One region of the Citrobacter freundii complex sp. 2025EL-00176 genome, then DNA from elsewhere that is predicted to be linked to it. Evidence: predicted binding sites of a transcription regulator. Region 1 holds the regulator's gene; each other region holds the start of a gene.
What was found. The regulator CRP, encoded in region 1, controls carbon source genes, mostly activating them, when cyclic AMP is high. The targets are predictions, from matches to a motif close to ATGTGANNNNNNTCACAT.
Positions count from the first base shown of each region.

Region 2: the regulator CRP is predicted to act here: its motif matches at 2,750-2,767, upstream of uxuA (mannonate dehydratase).
Region 3: the regulator CRP is predicted to act here: its motif matches at 2,263-2,280, upstream of ACVXHP_RS21005 (YfcZ/YiiS family protein).

Region 1 is NZ_JBRYHT010000008.1:63,622-69,392, forward strand. Features, by position in the region: partial or broken gene ACVXHP_RS16070 (hydrolase) at 1-452, shown strand, start outside; gene ACVXHP_RS16075 (YheU family protein) at 449-667, shown strand; gene ACVXHP_RS16080 (phosphoribulokinase) at 721-1,590, shown strand; gene ACVXHP_RS16085 (OsmC family protein) at 1,689-2,093, opposite strand; gene crp (cAMP-activated global transcriptional regulator CRP) at 2,402-3,034, shown strand; gene ACVXHP_RS16095 (YccS/YhfK family putative transporter) at 3,086-5,173, shown strand; gene argD (bifunctional acetylornithine/succinyldiaminopimelate transaminase) at 5,252-5,771, opposite strand, start outside.
Region 2 is NZ_JBRYHT010000007.1:169,424-175,194, reverse strand. Features, by position in the region: gene ACVXHP_RS15380 (fructuronate reductase) at 1-1,313, opposite strand, end outside; gene uxuA (mannonate dehydratase) at 1,394-2,578, opposite strand; gene gntP (gluconate permease GntP) at 2,840-4,183, shown strand; gene ACVXHP_RS15365 (LutC/YkgG family protein) at 4,233-4,928, opposite strand; gene ACVXHP_RS15360 (LutB/LldF family L-lactate oxidation iron-sulfur protein) at 4,921-5,771, opposite strand, start outside.
Region 3 is NZ_JBRYHT010000015.1:50,898-56,668, forward strand. Features, by position in the region: gene fadJ (fatty acid oxidation complex subunit alpha FadJ) at 1-388, opposite strand, end outside; gene fadI (acetyl-CoA C-acyltransferase FadI) at 388-1,698, opposite strand; gene ACVXHP_RS21005 (YfcZ/YiiS family protein) at 1,874-2,158, opposite strand; gene fadL (long-chain fatty acid transporter FadL) at 2,530-3,810, shown strand; gene mlaA (phospholipid-binding lipoprotein MlaA) at 3,872-4,627, opposite strand; gene ACVXHP_RS21020 (formate/nitrite transporter family protein) at 4,916-5,771, shown strand, end outside.

The DNA.
Region 1 (5,771 bases):
ATATGGAGAAGGGGTTCTCACGCGTCTACCAGCGCTATCTGCTCAATCTGTTGAAAGCTAACGCCTCGCGTAAGCTACAGGCCTACCCGGGTTCGCTGCCGGTGAGTCTGACCCAGTTGAAATCCCTGCGTCGCATTCGTGATTTTGACGATCTGATCACCGCCAAAATCCACGGTTTTGCCGATGCTATAGACTATTATCGCCAGTGTAGCGCCATGCCATTGCTTAATCAGATCGCCAAACCGACGCTGATTATCCATGCCAAGGACGATCCGTTTATGGATCATCACGTGATCCCTGAACCGGAAAACCTGCCCTCACAGGTGGAGTATCAGTTGACTGAACACGGCGGACACGTCGGCTTTATTGGCGGCACGCTGCGCCGCCCTGAGATGTGGCTGGAATCCAGAATTCCCGACTGGCTGACAACGTATCTGGAGGCGTCATCATGATTATCCCCTGGCAAGACATCTCCCCGGACGCGCTGGACAATCTGATTGAAAGCTTTGTCTTGCGCGAAGGCACCGATTATGGTGAACATGAACGCTCGCTCGAACAAAAAGTCGCCGACGTCAAACGCCAACTACAATCAGGTGAAGCCGTGCTGGTGTGGTCCGAACTGCATGAAACGGTCAACATCATGCCGAGGAAGCAGATTCACGAGTAATCCGTAGCCGACGGCCGACTATAATAAAAAATCAACCAATTCATGGAGTTGTTATGTCTGCCAAACATCCGGTGATTGCGGTAACAGGATCCAGCGGCGCGGGGACCACCACCACCAGCCTCGCGTTTCGTAAAATTTTCGCGCAGTTAAATCTGCGCGCCGCCGAGGTGGAAGGTGACAGTTTTCATCGCTATACCCGTCCGGAAATGGACATGGCGATTCGCAAAGCGCGCGATGCCGGGCGGCATATCAGCTATTTCGGTCCTGAAGCCAATGACTTTGGTCTGCTGGAACAAACCTTCATTGAATACGGCCAGACGGGAACAGGTCAGTCGCGCAAATATCTGCATACCTACGATGAAGCCGTACCGTGGAACCAGGTTCCGGGGACGTTTACCCCCTGGCAGCCATTGCCTGAACCGACGGATGTCCTGTTCTATGAAGGGCTACACGGCGGCGTCGTCACTCCACAGCAAAATGTGGCCCGGCATGTCGATCTTCTGGTCGGCGTGGTGCCGATCGTTAACCTGGAATGGATCCAGAAGCTGACCCGCGATACCAGCGAGCGTGGACACTCGCGTGAAGCGGTGATGGACTCGGTTGTGCGCTCAATGGACGATTACATCAATTACATCACGCCGCAGTTTTCCCGTACGCACATTAACTTTCAGCGCGTGCCCACCGTCGATACCTCAAACCCTTTTGCAGCCAAGAGTATTCCGTCGCTGGACGAAAGCTTTGTGGTGATTCATTTTCGCAATCTGGAAGGGATCGACTTTCCGTGGCTTCTGGCCATGCTGCAAGGCTCATTCATTTCCCACATCAATACATTAGTCGTGCCTGGCGGCAAAATGGGTCTGGCGATGGAATTGATTATGCTGCCGCTGGTCCAGCGTCTGATGGAAGGCAAAAAGATAGAGTGATGTATGGGATGTGCCCGATGGCGCTACGCTTATCGGGCCTACAAATCAGTATCGTTCTGTAGGCCGGATAAGGCCACGCCGCCATCCGGCGTCATGTGTTACGCAGCAACCACTTCATAGGAGTGGGTAATATTCACCGCTTTTTCCAGCATCAATGCCACAGAACAATATTTTTCCGCCGAGAGATCGACGGCACGGGAGACCGACGCATCTTTCAGATCGTGGCCGGTGACGATGAAATGCAGATTGATGTGGGTAAACAAACGCGGCGCTTCTTCACGGCGCTCAGAGGTGAGTTTCACTTCGCAGTTGGTCACATCCTGACGTCCCTTTTGCAGGATCGACACCACATCGATCGCGCTACAACCACCCGCGGCCATTAATACCATTTCCATCGGGCTCGGCGCTTTATCACCGGAGTTACCGTCCATCAAAATTTGGTGGCCAGAGGCGGACTCTCCGAGGAAGGTTAACCCCTCAACCCACTTTACACGCGCTTGCATATTTCGTAACTCCAATGTTTCAATTTTCCTGACAGATTACGCGTACATAACAATTCTCGCAACGGAAGGCGACCTGCGTCATGCTGAAGCGAGACACCAGGAGACACACGGCGAAAGCTATGCTAAAACAGTCAGGATGCTACAGTAATACATTGACGTACTGCATGTATGCAGAGGACATCACATTACAGGCTGCAGTCTATTTTTAGTAGCCCCCTTCCCAGGTAGCGGGAAGCACATTTTTGCAAACCCAGAGGCAGCGTCGTTTTCTGGCTCTGGAGACAGCTTATAACAGAGGATAACCGCGCATGGTGCTTGGCAAACCGCAAACAGACCCGACTCTCGAATGGTTCTTGTCTCATTGCCATATTCATAAGTACCCATCGAAGAGCACGCTGATTCACCAGGGTGAAAAAGCGGAAACGTTGTATTACATCGTTAAAGGCTCAGTGGCAGTGCTGATCAAAGATGAAGAAGGGAAAGAAATGATCCTTTCTTATCTGAATCAGGGCGATTTTATTGGTGAATTAGGCCTCTTTGAAGAAGGCCAGGAACGTAGCGCTTGGGTACGGGCCAAAACCGCATGTGAAGTCGCTGAAATTTCCTACAAAAAATTTCGCCAATTAATCCAGGTCAACCCGGATATTCTGATGCGCCTGTCTTCTCAGATGGCTCGTCGCCTGCAGGTCACGTCTGAAAAAGTAGGCAACCTTGCCTTCCTCGACGTCACCGGTCGTATTGCCCAGACTCTGCTGAATCTGGCAAAACAGCCTGACGCGATGACTCACCCGGACGGTATGCAGATTAAAATCACCCGTCAGGAAATCGGCCAGATCGTTGGCTGCTCCCGTGAGACCGTTGGTCGTATTCTGAAGATGCTGGAAGATCAGAACCTGATCTCCGCTCACGGTAAGACCATTGTCGTTTACGGCACGCGTTAATCCCGTCGAAATGGCGCGCTACCCGGTAGCGCGCCATTTTTGTTTGCTCCGATGTGGCGAAGACTGATTTATCACCCCGAGATCAACTACGCACTACGACAGACCCTGGTGCTGTGTTTACCTGTGGCTGTCGGTCTTATCATTGGTCAGCTTCATCTGGGGCTTCTGTTTTCCCTCGTACCTGCTTGTTGCAATATTGCCGGTCTTGATACCCCGCATAAACGTTTTTTCAAACGTTTAGTTATTGGCGCGTCGCTGTTTGCCGGTTGCAGCCTGATCATGCAGTTACTGCTGGCGCAAGCTATACCGCTGCCGCTCATCCTCACCGGCCTGACGCTGATTCTTGGCGTAACCGCCGAGCTAAGCCCGCTGCATGCGCGACTGCTGCCAGCCTCACTCATCGCGGCAATTTTCACGCTAAGCCTTGCCGGGAACATGCCCGTCTGGGAGCCATTGCTGATCTATGCACTGGGTACGTTGTGGTACGGTCTGTTCAACTGGTTCTGGTTCTGGATGTGGCGTGAGCAGCCGCTGCGCGAATCGCTCAGCCTGTTGTACCGCGAATTAGCCGATTACTGTGAGGCCAAGTACAGTCTGCTGACCCAGCATGCCGATCCAGAAAAAGCGCTGCCTCCGTTGCTGGTTCGTCAACAAAAAGCGGTGGATCTGATTACCCAGTGCTACCAGCAAATGCATATGCTGTCGGCGCATCACAATAATGAATACAAACGGCTGTTGCGTGCCTTTCAGGAAGCGCTCGATTTGCAGGAGCATATTTCGGTGAGCCTGCATCAGCCGGAAGAGGTGCAAAAACTGGTTGAGCGAAGCCACGCGGAACAGGTGATTCGCTGGAACGCGCGCACCGTTGCCGCCCGCCTGCGCGTACTGGCCGATGATATCTTGTATCACCGCTTGCCGACCCGTTTCTCCATGGAAAAGCAGATTGGCTCTCTGGAGAAAATCGCCAACCAGCATCCGGACAATCCGGTAGGACAGTTTTGCTACTGGCACTTCAGCCGTATTGCCCGTGTGCTACGGACCCAGCGCCCGCTGTATGCCCGTGATTTAATGGCGGACAAACAGCGGCGGTTGCCGTTGATCCCGGCGCTGAAAAACTATCTGTCGTTGAAATCCCCGGCGCTGCGTAACGCTGGACGCATTAGCGTCATGCTGAGTATCGCCAGCCTGATGGGCAGCGCCTTACATCTGCCTAAACCTTACTGGATTTTGATGACCATCCTGTTCGTCACGCAAAATGGCTATGGGGCGACCCGGGTGCGTATTTTGCATCGCTCGGTGGGTACACTCGTCGGACTGGTGATTGCGGGCGTCACATTGCACTTTCATATTCAGGAAGGTTTCACGCTGGCGGGCATGTTGCTGATAACGTTAGGCAGCTATCTGATCATTCGCAAAAACTACGGCTGGGCCACCGTTGGCTTTACGGTTACGGCGGTATACACCCTGCAGTTGCTGACGCTGAACGGAGAGCAATTTATCGTGCCGCGGTTTGTCGACACGGTGATTGGCTGCTTAATCGCCTTCGGCGGCACGCTCTGGCTGTGGCCGCAGTGGCAGAGCGGCCTGTTGCGTAAGAACGCCCACGATGCGTTAGAAGCCGATCAGGAGGCCATTCGCCTGATCCTCAGCAACGATCCGCAGGCCACGCCGCTGGCGTATCAACGCATGCGGGTCAATCAGGCGCATAACACGCTGTTTAACTCACTGAATCAGGCAATGCAGGAGCCAGGATTCAACTCGCACTATCTGGCGGATATGAAACTGTGGGTCACGCACAGCCAGTTCATCGTTGAACACATCAACGCGATGACCACGCTGGCAAGGGAACATACGATGCTGACGCCGGATTTGGCACAGCGGTATCTGGAATCCTGCGAAATTGCGCTTCAGCGCTGTCAGCAGCGGCTGGAGTATGACGGACCGGGAAGCTCGGGTGATGTGAATATTCTCGAAGCGCCAGAGATGCTGTCCCACGGCCCGTTAAGCACCCTGGAGCAGCATCTGCAAAGGATATTGGGTCATCTGAACACCATGCACACCATTTCGTCGGTCGCATGGCGTCAACGACCACACCACGGCATCTGGCTGAGCCGCCGACTGCGGGATATGAAAGGTTAAGATCGACTGCCGGATGCGCTACGCTTATCCGGCCTACGAATCACACCTTACCCATCCGGCAATCAGGCAATCAGGCAATCAGCCCACCACCTTCGCCACCGCCTGCGCAAAACGCTGCATCCCTTCCTCGATATCTGCCTGTTCTACCACCAGCGACGGCGCGAAGCGCATCACGTCCGGTCCGGCATTCAGCACCATCACCCCTTCGTGCGCGGCAGCGTAGAGGAAATCACGTGCCCGACCCTTAAACTGCGGCTTCAGCTCGGCACCAATCAGCAGCCCCATCCCGCGAATATCACTGAAAATATCGAACTGCTGATTAATCTGCTGCAAATGCTGCACAAACGTCTGACGTTTGCCCTGAATACCTTCCAGAACTTCCGGGGTGTTGATGATATCAAACGCGGCATCTGCAACCGCACAGGCCAGCGGATTACCGCCGTATGTGGAGCCGTGTGAACCTACATGGAACGCGGAGGCAATTTCCTGGGTGGTCAGCATGGCGCTCACCGGGAAGCCGCCGCCGAGCGCCTTGGCACTGGTGAGGATATCCGGCGTCACGCCGTAGTGCATATAGGCAAACAAATCGCCGGTACGC
Region 2 (5,771 bases), on a different contig from region 1:
TACTGTTGGTTAATACGCTGGAATTCAGCCAGCATGGGGTCAACTACATCGATGGCCTGCCCCTGCTCATCCACGCCGTGGGTATAACGCATCCAGCCCGCAACGCCAAGCGCCAGGTGACGCCAGTCGCTGCCGTTTTGCAAATGCAAACGTACCGGATCAAGCAGGCGCTGCGGCAGTTTCTGGCTGCCATCCATCGCAATCTGCCAGGTGCGGTGGCGCAGAGACGGGTTGCTAAAACGCTCGATCAGCAGTGTCGCGTAGGCGTTGAGATCGGTGCCTTCCGGCATCGCCAGCGTCGGCGCCTGTTCCTGCATCATCAGTGCAAACGTCGCTTTGCGGTACGCGGGATTCGTCATGGTATCGGCGATGGTTTCATACCCGCCAAGATAGCCCAGATACGCGAGGAAAGAGTGGCTGCCGTTGAGCATACGCAATTTCATCATTTCAAACGGCACCACATCGGCAACGAACTGCGCGCCGACTTTATCCCAGTCCGGACGACCGTTGACGAAATTGTCTTCAATCACCCACTGACGGAACGGCTCACAGGCGATAGCACACGGATCGTAAACGCCCAACTGGTCGGCAATTTCCTGCAACGTTTCTGGCGTCGCTGCCGGAACAATGCGGTCTACCATGGTGCATGGGAAAGTGGCATTAGCTGCAATCCACTCCGCCAACTGCGGGTCGCGCGCCTGCGCCAGGCCCAGCACCGCGACTTTCGCCACATGACCATTTTCACGTACGTTATCGCAGGACATCACGGTAAAGGCCGCCAGCCCCTGCTCGCGACGCAGATACAGCGCCTGTACGATGTACCCAATCGCTGATTTCGGCGCAGTCGGATTCGCCAGGTCGTGCTTAATCAGTGGGTTATTGAGATCTAACTGACCGCTGGCAGCATCGGTGCAGTACCCTTTTTCCGTGACCGTCAGCGAGACAATCGCCGTCTGCGGGCGCGCCATGGCCTGTAAAATACCATCGCAACCGTCAAGATCCGGGTGCAGCGCTTCTTTCATTGAGCCAATCACTTTCAGTACGGTGTTGTCCGCGCCCTTTTCCGCCACGGTATACAACAGTTGCTGCTTGCGTAGGTTTTCAATCAGCACGCAGTCGTTACCCGGCATCAGGTTAACTTCACAGATACCCCAATCGCTGTTGGTGGTTTCTAAGAGATGGTGGGTGTACAGCGCCTGATGCGCGCGGTGAAAAGCCCCGCATCCCAGGTGAACAATACGGGATTGCAGGCGAGAACTGTCCCACGCCGGACGCGCAACCGGCAGGTTGCTACTGGCAATTGTCGTTGTCATCGTGAACTCCAGAAGCCGTTGGAATACCAACGGAAGAGAAAAGGAAAAAGCCGGTCAGACCGGTGACCGGCAAATCTGCTTTAACGGCTGAAGAAAGCGCGCTGGATAGCCATTTCAACACCGCGCACTTCCGCCAGCCCTTTCAGGCGACCAATCGCGGAGTAGCCTGGGTTGGTTTTCTTTTTCAGATCGTCAAGCATCTGGTGACCGTGATCCGGTCGCATCGGGATCAGATCTTCTTTGCCCTCGGCTTTACGACGTTGCTCTTCTTCGACGATCGCTTTCACCACTTCGTACATGTCAACGTCGCCGTTAAGATGCGCCGCTTCATGGAAGGTTTTCGGGTTATCTTCACGTAGCGTGGAGCGCAGATGGGTGAAGTAAATGCGCGGACCAAACTGTTTGATCATGTCAACCAGATCGTTGTCCGCACGGACGCCATAGGAGCCAGTGCACATGGTAAAACCATTCGCCATGCTGCTGACCGTATCCACCATCCACTGCATATCTTCCACGGTGGAAACAATACGCGGCAGGCCGAGGATCGGGCGCGGCGGATCGTCCGGGTGGACCGCCATACGCACACCCACTTCTTCTGCCACCGGAATGATCGCTTTCAGGAAGACAGCAAAATTCTCGCGCAGCGCAGCTTTATCGATATCTTTGTAACGCTCAAGATGCTGACGGAACTGATCGAGGGTATAGCCTTCTTCCGCGCCCGGCAGACCGGCGATGATATTGCGGGTCAAACGCGCTTTGTCTTCATCGCTCATGGTGGTGAAGCGTTCATTCGCCTGAATAATTTCTTCGGCGGTGTAGTCCGCTTCCGCGCCCGGACGTTTAAGGATATGCAGCTCAAAGGCGGCAAATTCAATCTGGTCAAAACGCAGCGCTTTGGAGCCGTCCGGCAGTACGTATTCCAGATCGGTACGGGTCCAGTCGAGAACCGGCATAAAGTTGTAGCACACGGTACGAATGCCGCACTGGGCCAGGTTACGCAGGCTCTGCTGGTAATTGGCGATCCACTGCAGATAGTTGCCAGAACGAGTTTTAATGTCTTCGTGGATCGGCACGCTTTCGACGACCGACCAGACCAGGCCCGCCTGCTCGACAATCGCTTTGCGCTTTAGGATCTCATCAACCGTCCACACTTCCCCGTTCGGGATATGGTGCAAGGCGGTGACAACGCCCGCGGCACCCGCCTGACGCACATCCGCTAAGGTGACCGGATCGTTAGGGCCATACCAGCGCCATGTCTGTTCCATGTTTTATTCCTCGTTTACGTTATGGACTCGACGATATGGCGCATAAATTCCTCCTTTTGGTATTACATGTCAACCTCAACGCCAAAATTGGTTAACCAAATCACACTGAAAGGCGTTGAGATCCTATGTATGGCGCAAAAATACACGGTGAATATGTAAACATGTAACGCAATGTGACATCTATCGCATCAATGGTTAACCAATATATGTAACATCTCAACCAAAATCATAATGGTTCAACCAAAAGAAGGTAGACGTTTTATGCACGTTCTCAATATTCTGTGGGTCGTATTCGGCATCGGTCTGATGCTGGTACTTAATCTAAGATTCAAAATAAACTCGATGGTCGCCCTGCTGCTGGCGGCACTCTCGGTCGGTATGCTGGCGGGTATGGATTTAATGGAGCTGCTGCACACCATGAAATCCGGTTTCGGCAGTACGCTGGGAGAGCTGGCGATTATCGTGGTATTCGGGGCGGTCATCGGTAAGCTGATGGTTGATTCCGGGGCGGCGCATCAGATTGCCCATACGCTGCTGGCGCGCCTCGGCCTGCGCTATGTGCAGCTGTCGGTGATCATTATTGGTCTGATCTTCGGCCTGGCGATGTTCTATGAAGTGGCGTTTATTATGCTGGCGCCGCTGGTGATCGTCATTGCTGCGGAAGCGAAGATCCCGTTCCTCAAGCTGGCGATTCCCGCCGTTGCCGCCGCCACCACCGCTCACTCCCTGTTCCCACCGCAGCCTGGCCCGGTAGCGCTGGTTAACGCCTACGGCGCTGACATGGGCATGGTCTACATCTACGGTATTCTGGTAACCATTCCGAGCGTGATCTGCGCCGGACTTATCCTGCCGAAGTTCCTCGGCAACCTCGATCGTCCGACGCCGTCATTCATGAAAGCCGACGTCCCGGTTGACCAGAACAATCTGCCGTCATTCGGTGTGTCTATTCTGGTGCCGCTGATCCCGGCGATCATCATGATCTCCACCACCATCGCCAACATCTGGCTGGTGAAAGGGACGCAAGCGTGGGAAGTGGTCAACTTCCTTGGCTCTTCACCGATCGCGATGTTCATCGCCATGGTTGTCGCCTTCGTGCTGTTTGGTACGGCGCGTGGTCACGATATGCAATGGGTCATGAACGCCTTTGAAAACGCGGTGAAAAGTATCGCTATGGTGATCCTGATCATCGGCGCGGGCGGCGTACTGAAGCAGACCATCATCGATACCGGCATTGGCGATACCATCGGCATGTTGATGTCGCACGGCAATATTTCTCCGTACATCATGGCGTGGTTGATAACCGTGCTGATTCGTCTGGCAACCGGTCAGGGCGTGGTTTCAGCCATGACGGCGGCGGGAATTATCAGCGCAGCCATCCTCGACCCGGCAACCGGTCAACTGGTGGGCGTCGATCCGGCGTTACTGGTGCTGGCAACCGCGGCAGGCTCCAACACCCTGACCCACATCAACGATGCCTCGTTCTGGCTGTTCAAAGGCTACTTTGACCTGTCGGTGAAGGATACGCTGAAAACCTGGGGTCTGCTGGAGCTGGTGAACTCCGTGGTGGGCCTGATAATCGTGTTGATCATCAGCATGATTGCATAACGTATGTCCCGCTCTGGCCAGTCGCGCCAGAGCGGTTTTCCATCCTGTCTTAGCAATCCTCAATAATCAGATACACCGCCTTCACCGGGCCATGCACCCCAACCACCTTGATAAGCTCAATATCCGCAGTCGAACTGGGTCCACTGATAATGTTAATGCACGACGGCATCCGCTCACCGGCCTGCGCTTTCTGATGCAGTTTTTCTGCCAGTTGCGCTACGCGCGGCAGGATGGTGCTTTTACGCAGCACGAAAATCGACGACTCCGGCAACAGGCTCAGGGAACGCCCGCGCTCCGGTGCGGAAAACAGCACTACGCCGCCGGACTCGGTCAGGCCATACTCGGCATAGACCACGCCCACTTTCGCCTGCTCGGCCTGGGTAATATTGTCGCTACCGCGAGCCGGGTCCCAGACCACGGCGTTGCATGCCTGCTGCAAGCGTTCAGTGATGCCCAGTTCCACCAGGCGACTGTCGCCGCTCAGTACCACCGGTTGCGGCCCTAGCTCCTCGCACAGGCGTAACGCCGCTTCTGCGGCCTGGTCCTCGCGGGTCAGTTCGCAGCGGGCCAGCATCACCTCGCTGGCAAACTGGATAAACGCCTCGCAGCGCTGCTCGGGGCTCAGTTCGGTCAGGCGCTCGTTGGCATAGTTGTTAACCGGCGCGGCATCCGCTTGCGGTTCAATACGCAGCGGGCGACCCAGCGCCTGGGCGACGGTATTTAAAAATGCGGTACGGTTATCCATTCTTTTTCTCCTGCGCCTGATGTTTCTTAAACCAGCTGCGGAAACTCTCGCCGTCAGCATCAGGCAGATCGCGCGCCTCCATCCAGTCACCAATCGCGCCAACCTTAAGCGGCGTTTTACCGCCATTGATAAACCAGCTCGCCGCATGGGCTCCGGCCATCATACCGACCTTCCACAGTCCTGGATGGCTGTTGGCATAAGCGAACATTTTGATCGCCCGTCGCTCGGCTTTCGGTGTAATGCCCTCCTCGGCCATCACCCGGCGATGGCGCAGGATCAGTTTTGACAGCGGAATCCGCACCGGACAGACGCTGTCGCAGGCCGTGCAGAGCGAACAGGCGTACGGCAGATCTTTGAAATCTTTATAGCCACCGAGCAGCGGAGAGATCACCGCACCGATGGGACCTGGATAGATGGAGCCATAGCCGTGACCACCGATATGACGATACGCCGGACAGGTGTTCATACAGGCTCCGCAGCGGATGCAGCGCAGCACATCACGAAACGCTGAGCCCAGCACCTGCGAGCGCCCGTTATCGACAATCACCAGATGAAATTCTTCCGGTCCGTCAACGTTTTCCGCCTCGCGCGGGCCGGTCAGCCAGGTGTTGTAGCCCGTCAGACGTGCGCCCACGGCGCTGCGCGCCAGCATCGTGATCAGCACATCCACATCGGCAAACGTCGGTGCGATACGCTCCATACCCATCACCGCAATATGCGTTTTCGGCAGCGTGGTGCACATGCGCGCGTTGCCTTCGTTGGTCACCAGACACACCGAGCCGGTTTCCGCCACGGCAAAGTTGCAGCCGGTAATGCCGATTTCAGCACTGAGGAAATCCTCGC
Region 3 (5,771 bases), on a different contig from region 1:
CCGTACAAATACGGTTATGGCAGGCCAGCGCCATCTCCAGGCCACCGCCCAGACAAGCGCCATGAATCGCAGCGATAACCGGGATCGGCAACGCATGAATTTCCGCCATAATCTGCTGCCCCTGGCGGGCCAGCGTTTCGGCTTCCTGCGCACTGCGGCAGCTACCAATCATGTTGATATCGGCTCCGGCGATAAAGTTATCGGGTTTCGCCGAAATAAACACCACACCGCGCAACGCTTTGTTATCGCGAATTTGTTTCAGGATGGCCCGAACCTGAGAAGCAAACTCCGCTTTCAGGGTATTCATTTTCTCTCCGGGCACATCAATGGTGACAACAGCGACGTTATCCAGACGCACGTTTAGCGTAAAAGCCGATGTCATTTCCATTATTCCGCCTCCAGAACCATTGCCGCACCCAGGCCACCTGCCGCACAGGCGGTCACTAAGCCAAAACCGCCGCCACGACGGCGTAATTCATTGAGGGTTTGCGTGATCATTCGCGCACCGGTGGCGGCGAAGGGGTGCCCATAGGCAATCGATCCGCCCAGCACGTTAAATTTACTTTCATCAACCTCGCCAGTGGCATGTGCCCTACCCAACACTTCGCGGGCAAAACGTTCGCTGCCCAGCAACTGAAGATTCGCCAGCGTTTGCGCGGCAAAGGCTTCATGCATATCGATCAAGGTTAAATCCGCCATCGTCAGGCCCGCTCTTTCCAGCGCAAGAGGCGTTGACCACGCCGGACCGAGCAGCATGTCCTGCCAGACATCAATTGCGGTGAAAGCATAACTGCGTAAGTACCCTAGCGGCACCAGCCCCAGCTCTTTAGCACGCGATTCCGTCATCAATATCACGGCGGCTGCGCCGTCCGTCAGCGGGGTACTGTTTGCCGCAGTGACGGTGCCGTGCTTTCTGTCAAACGCCGGACGCAGTTTGGCGTAATCAGCCAGCGTAGAGTTGCCGCGAATGTTGTTATCTTCGGAAAGAGGATCTTTAAACGGTGGCGCGTAGGTGGTCATCACCTCATCGGCAAGCTTTCCTTCAGCCCATGCCTGAGCGGCACGTTGATGAGAACGATGCGCCAGGGCGTCCTGCTGCTCGCGAGTAATGCCATAAGTTTTCGCCATTTGCTCGGCCGTATCCCCCATGCGTAAGCCGGTGGAATATTCAGCGACGGCTGGCGGCACAGGCATCAGGTCACGTAAACGCAGCCGGGAAAACAGTTTCAGGCGTTGCCCTGTCGTGCGGGCTTTATTGACATCCACCAGCACGCGCGCCAGTTTTTTGCTGACGCCTATCGGCAGAACTGACGACGAGTCCGCCCCGCCGGCAATTCCGGCACGAATCGTCCCCGCCATCAGGCTTTCCGCGACATTCGCCACAGCCTGGAAGCTGGTAGCGCAAGCTCGGCTTACGCTGTAGGCATCCGTGTGCACATTCATACCAGTTCCCAGCACGATTTCACGAGCAATATTGGGGGCTTCTGGCATTTGTACCACCTGGCCAAAGACCAGTTGCTCGATCACATCAGCGGGTATTTCGCTACGCGCCAGCAGTTCACCAACAACCATTTTCCCTAAATCTACAGCGGGAATGCCATGAAATGCGGTTGCCTGACGGGCAAATGGCGTACGCAATCCGCTTACGATGGCGATGCGATCGCCCTGGCGGGTAACCAGCGGTAAAGCCTGACTCATAACACTCCCCTGTAAAAATAAAAATAAGTGGTCTGACCTGATCACAGTCTTAACCAATTTTTTACATTTAGCCAAGCGGAGAGAAAAGAAAGTGGGAGCTAAGACACAGTGAATAATCACTGACTGTTACGAAAATGCCCTTGCTAACAGGTAGCAAGGGCATAAATAGAAGGGATTAACGCAGGCCCAGCTGGAAAATCAGCGTTTCAGCTTCACAAGCAAAAACAAAGTCAATATCCAGACGCACACCTTCTGACTCTTCGGTGAAGGTAGAGGTGATTTGGCAAGGCTCAGATTCCACACCACGCGCCTTTTCAGTCAGAGCGGCCAGCGTTTCTTCTGCCTCTGCGCGATTCGCGAACACACGGCTGTATGACGCGGTGCAATCGGAGTTGTCCATGATGGTGCCAACATCCATACAGCAGCAAACCGGGGTTTCATCAGCACTGCATTTACTCATTGTAGATTTCCTCTGTATTCGCACCTGAGGTGCCAGATAAACGATGGGGATATTTTACGCTCCCCTCATTCGCCTCTCCAGTCGTTAATTGTATGAAATGCGATAAGTGACCGAAATCACACTTAAAAATGATCTAAAACAAAAATCACCCAAACAGGTGAGTGCGCATACCCGCAATTTTGCCAGCTGGATCGCGTTTCCGAGATCAGAATTGAAAATATTTATAAACATACTTGCAACATTTCAGCTGGTCAGACCTATACTCTCGGCACTGGTCTGATTTCTATGTCGTACCTCAGACCCTACACTTCGCGCTCCTGTTACGGTATGTAACATTGTTTGTATAAAAATAAATCTATGAGGTTATGGTCATGAGCCAGAAAACCCTGTTTACAAAGTCTGCTCTCGCAGTCGCAGTGGCAATTATCTCCACACAGGCCTGGTCTGCAGGCTTTCAGTTAAACGAATTTTCTTCCTCTGGCCTTGGCCGGGCATATTCGGGTGAAGGCGCTATTGCAGATGATGCAGGTAACGCCAGTCGTAACCCGGCACTGATTATGATGTTCGATCGCCCCACTTTTTCAGCGGGCGCGGTGTATATCGATCCAGACGTGAATATTTCCGGTAAATCGCCATTCACCGGACGTAGCACCGACGCAGATAACATCGCCCCTACGGCGTGGGTTCCCAACGCTCATTTCGTGATGCCTATCAACGAACAGTTTGGTTGGGGGGCATCTGTCACCTCAAACTATGGTCTGGCGACCGAATTTAATGACAGTTATATCGTCGGTGAATACGGTGGGAAGACTGACCTTAAAACGGTCAACCTTAACCTGAGCGGTGCCTACCGTCTGAATGACAGTTGGAGCTTTGGTGTTGGTTTTAATGCCGTCTACGCCGATGCAAAAATTGAGCGTTATTCCGGTGAAATGACTGCGGGATTACCGAAAGTCAGCAACAAAATTGCCAGCCTGAAGGGTGACGAATGGGGCTACGGTTGGAACGCCGGTATTTTGTACGAGCTGGATAAAAATAACCGTTACGGCTTAACGTACCGCTCTGAAGTTAAAATCGACTTCGATGGCGATTACAAAAGCGGTATTCGTTCCCAGGCCAATGCGTTACCTGGCGCAGGCACCGCATTCCCATGGGGAACAACCAATGCAACCGTCCCGGGTTCTTTGACGCTTAACCTGCCGGAAATGTGGGAACTGTCGGGTTACAACCGCGTAGCTCCGCAGTGGGCAATCCACTACAGTATCGCTTACACCAGTTGGAGCCAGTTCCAGGAGTTAAAAGCGACCGGTACTAACGGACAAACCCTGTTCTATAAAGAAGAAGGTTTCCGGGATTCTTACCGTCTGGCGTTGGGTACAACCTACTATATGGATAAAAGCTGGACCTTCCGTACCGGTATCGCCTATGACGACAGCCCGGTTCCTGCGAGCAAGCGTTCCATCTCCATTCCAGACCAGGACCGCCTGTGGCTGAGTGCGGGTACGACTTACGCATTCAATGATGACGCATCTATTGATGTTGGTGTTTCTTATATGCACGGACAGAAAGTGACCGTCAAAGAAGGCCCGTATACTTTCGACTCTGAAGGTAAAGCCTGGCTGTTCGGTACCAACTTCAACTACGCATTCTGATTTTCTTCCGACGTAAAAAAGGTGAGCTTTTTTAGCTCACCTTTTTATTTGCCTCAATTCCTTACTCAGAATCGATATCTTTTAAATCATCCTGAATGGCTTTCGCGTTCGGGTTTTCTTCTGGTTTAAGTTTCCCGCCGTTCGCGATGAAGTCATGACGCTGGAAGTAGGCTTCACGTACCATGATGTAAGGGTCGGAAGACTGACGCAGCAGACCGTCGGAATCAAGTAGCTGTGCGCGGGTTTCAATCCCTTCAACGGTCCATTTACCTATCGACAACGGCCAGGTCAGCCAGGACAGTACCGGATACAGCGTATCCACCATATCGCCACCATCATCGCGCAGCGTGAAGCTACCGTAGAACGGAAGCTGCATATACGGTCCGTAACCCACGTCATAGTGGCCTAACGTACTGCCAAAGCGGTGTGGTTCAACGCGCTGTAGCTTCGGATTCGCCATACCCGCCACATCGATAAAGCCGCCCATCCCCAACAAGGTGTTCAGGAAGAAACGGGTAAAATGCACCATCCCCTGATAAGGATCGCCTTGCAGGAAATAGTTGACCATGACGGCCGGCTCTTCAAGGTTGCCCGTAAAGTTACTCAAACCATTACGCGCCGGCTGCGGGACATAATCACGCCAGGCTACGGCTACCGGTCGAACAACATAGGGATCTAAAACATTAAAGTTAAAGTTGTACATGGTGCGGTTGAACCCTTCAAATGGATCCGAACGCCCCTGCTGTTCAGTACCGGAGCTCGCACACCCCACCAAAAGTGTGGTTCCCAGCGCAAGCGCCGACAGGCGAAGCTTCATAAGTGTCTCCCTGTGTAATATGGCTATCGCTGATTGCCATCCATGACGGAACGATGACGTATCCGCCTGTTAAGATGTGAGCGATTGTAACAGCACGTCAAACGATGTCTATATACCCGGTCTTACTGATTTGATCATAGCCTGGTTATGCGCACTACGCGGCGGTTCTATTTTAGCTAACCCGATAAAAACAAACGTTACCATTTTTGCTATCTCAGACTTTCTCCCGCTGATTTTCGGATAAAAACCGCTACGCTTTAGCAATACGTGCTTATTCAGGATTCGGCTATGAATGATATTGAGAACGAAAAAATTGATCGACACAGCGACGAAATCCAGGTCGAAAGTGATGAAAAGCTAGAAGGTAAAAAGATAGAGGTCGATGAGGACAGACTCCCCTCCCGGGCGATGGCGATCCATGAACATATCCGCCAGGATGGGGAGAAAGAGATGGAACGTGATGCGATGGCGCTGCTGTGGTCGGCCATCGCTGCCGGGCTGTCGATGGGCGCCTCGTTACTGGCAAAAGGGATTTTTCACGTGCAGTTAGAAGGCGTGCCAGGCGGATTTTTACTCGAGAACCTGGGTTATACCTTCGGGTTTATCATCGTCATCATGGCCCGCCAACAACTTTTTACCGAAAATACCGTCACTGCCGTACTTCCAGTTATGCAAAACCCCACCCTCGGCAATTTTGGCCTGCTAATGCGCCTGTGGGGGGTGGTTTTACTGGGCAACATTATCGGCACCGGCATTGCGGCATGGGCCTTTGAATATATGCCGATTTTTGATGAAGAGACCCGCGACGCCTTGGTCAAAATCGGTATGGACGTGATGAAAAACAGCCCAACAGAGATGTTTTCTAACGCGATTATTTCTGGCTGGCTGATTGCCACAATGGTCTGGATGTTCCCTGCGGCTGGTGCGGCGAAGATTGTAGTCATTATTCTGATGACCTGGCTGATTGCTCTAGGCGATACCACGCATATCGTCGTCGGCTCGGTGGAAATTCTCTATCTGGTCTTTAATGGTACGCTGCACTGGAGTGATTTCCTCTGGCCCTTTGCGTTACCGACACTCGCCGGGAATATCTGCGGCGGTACGTTTATCTTTGCGCTGATGAGCCACGCGCAGATCCGCAATG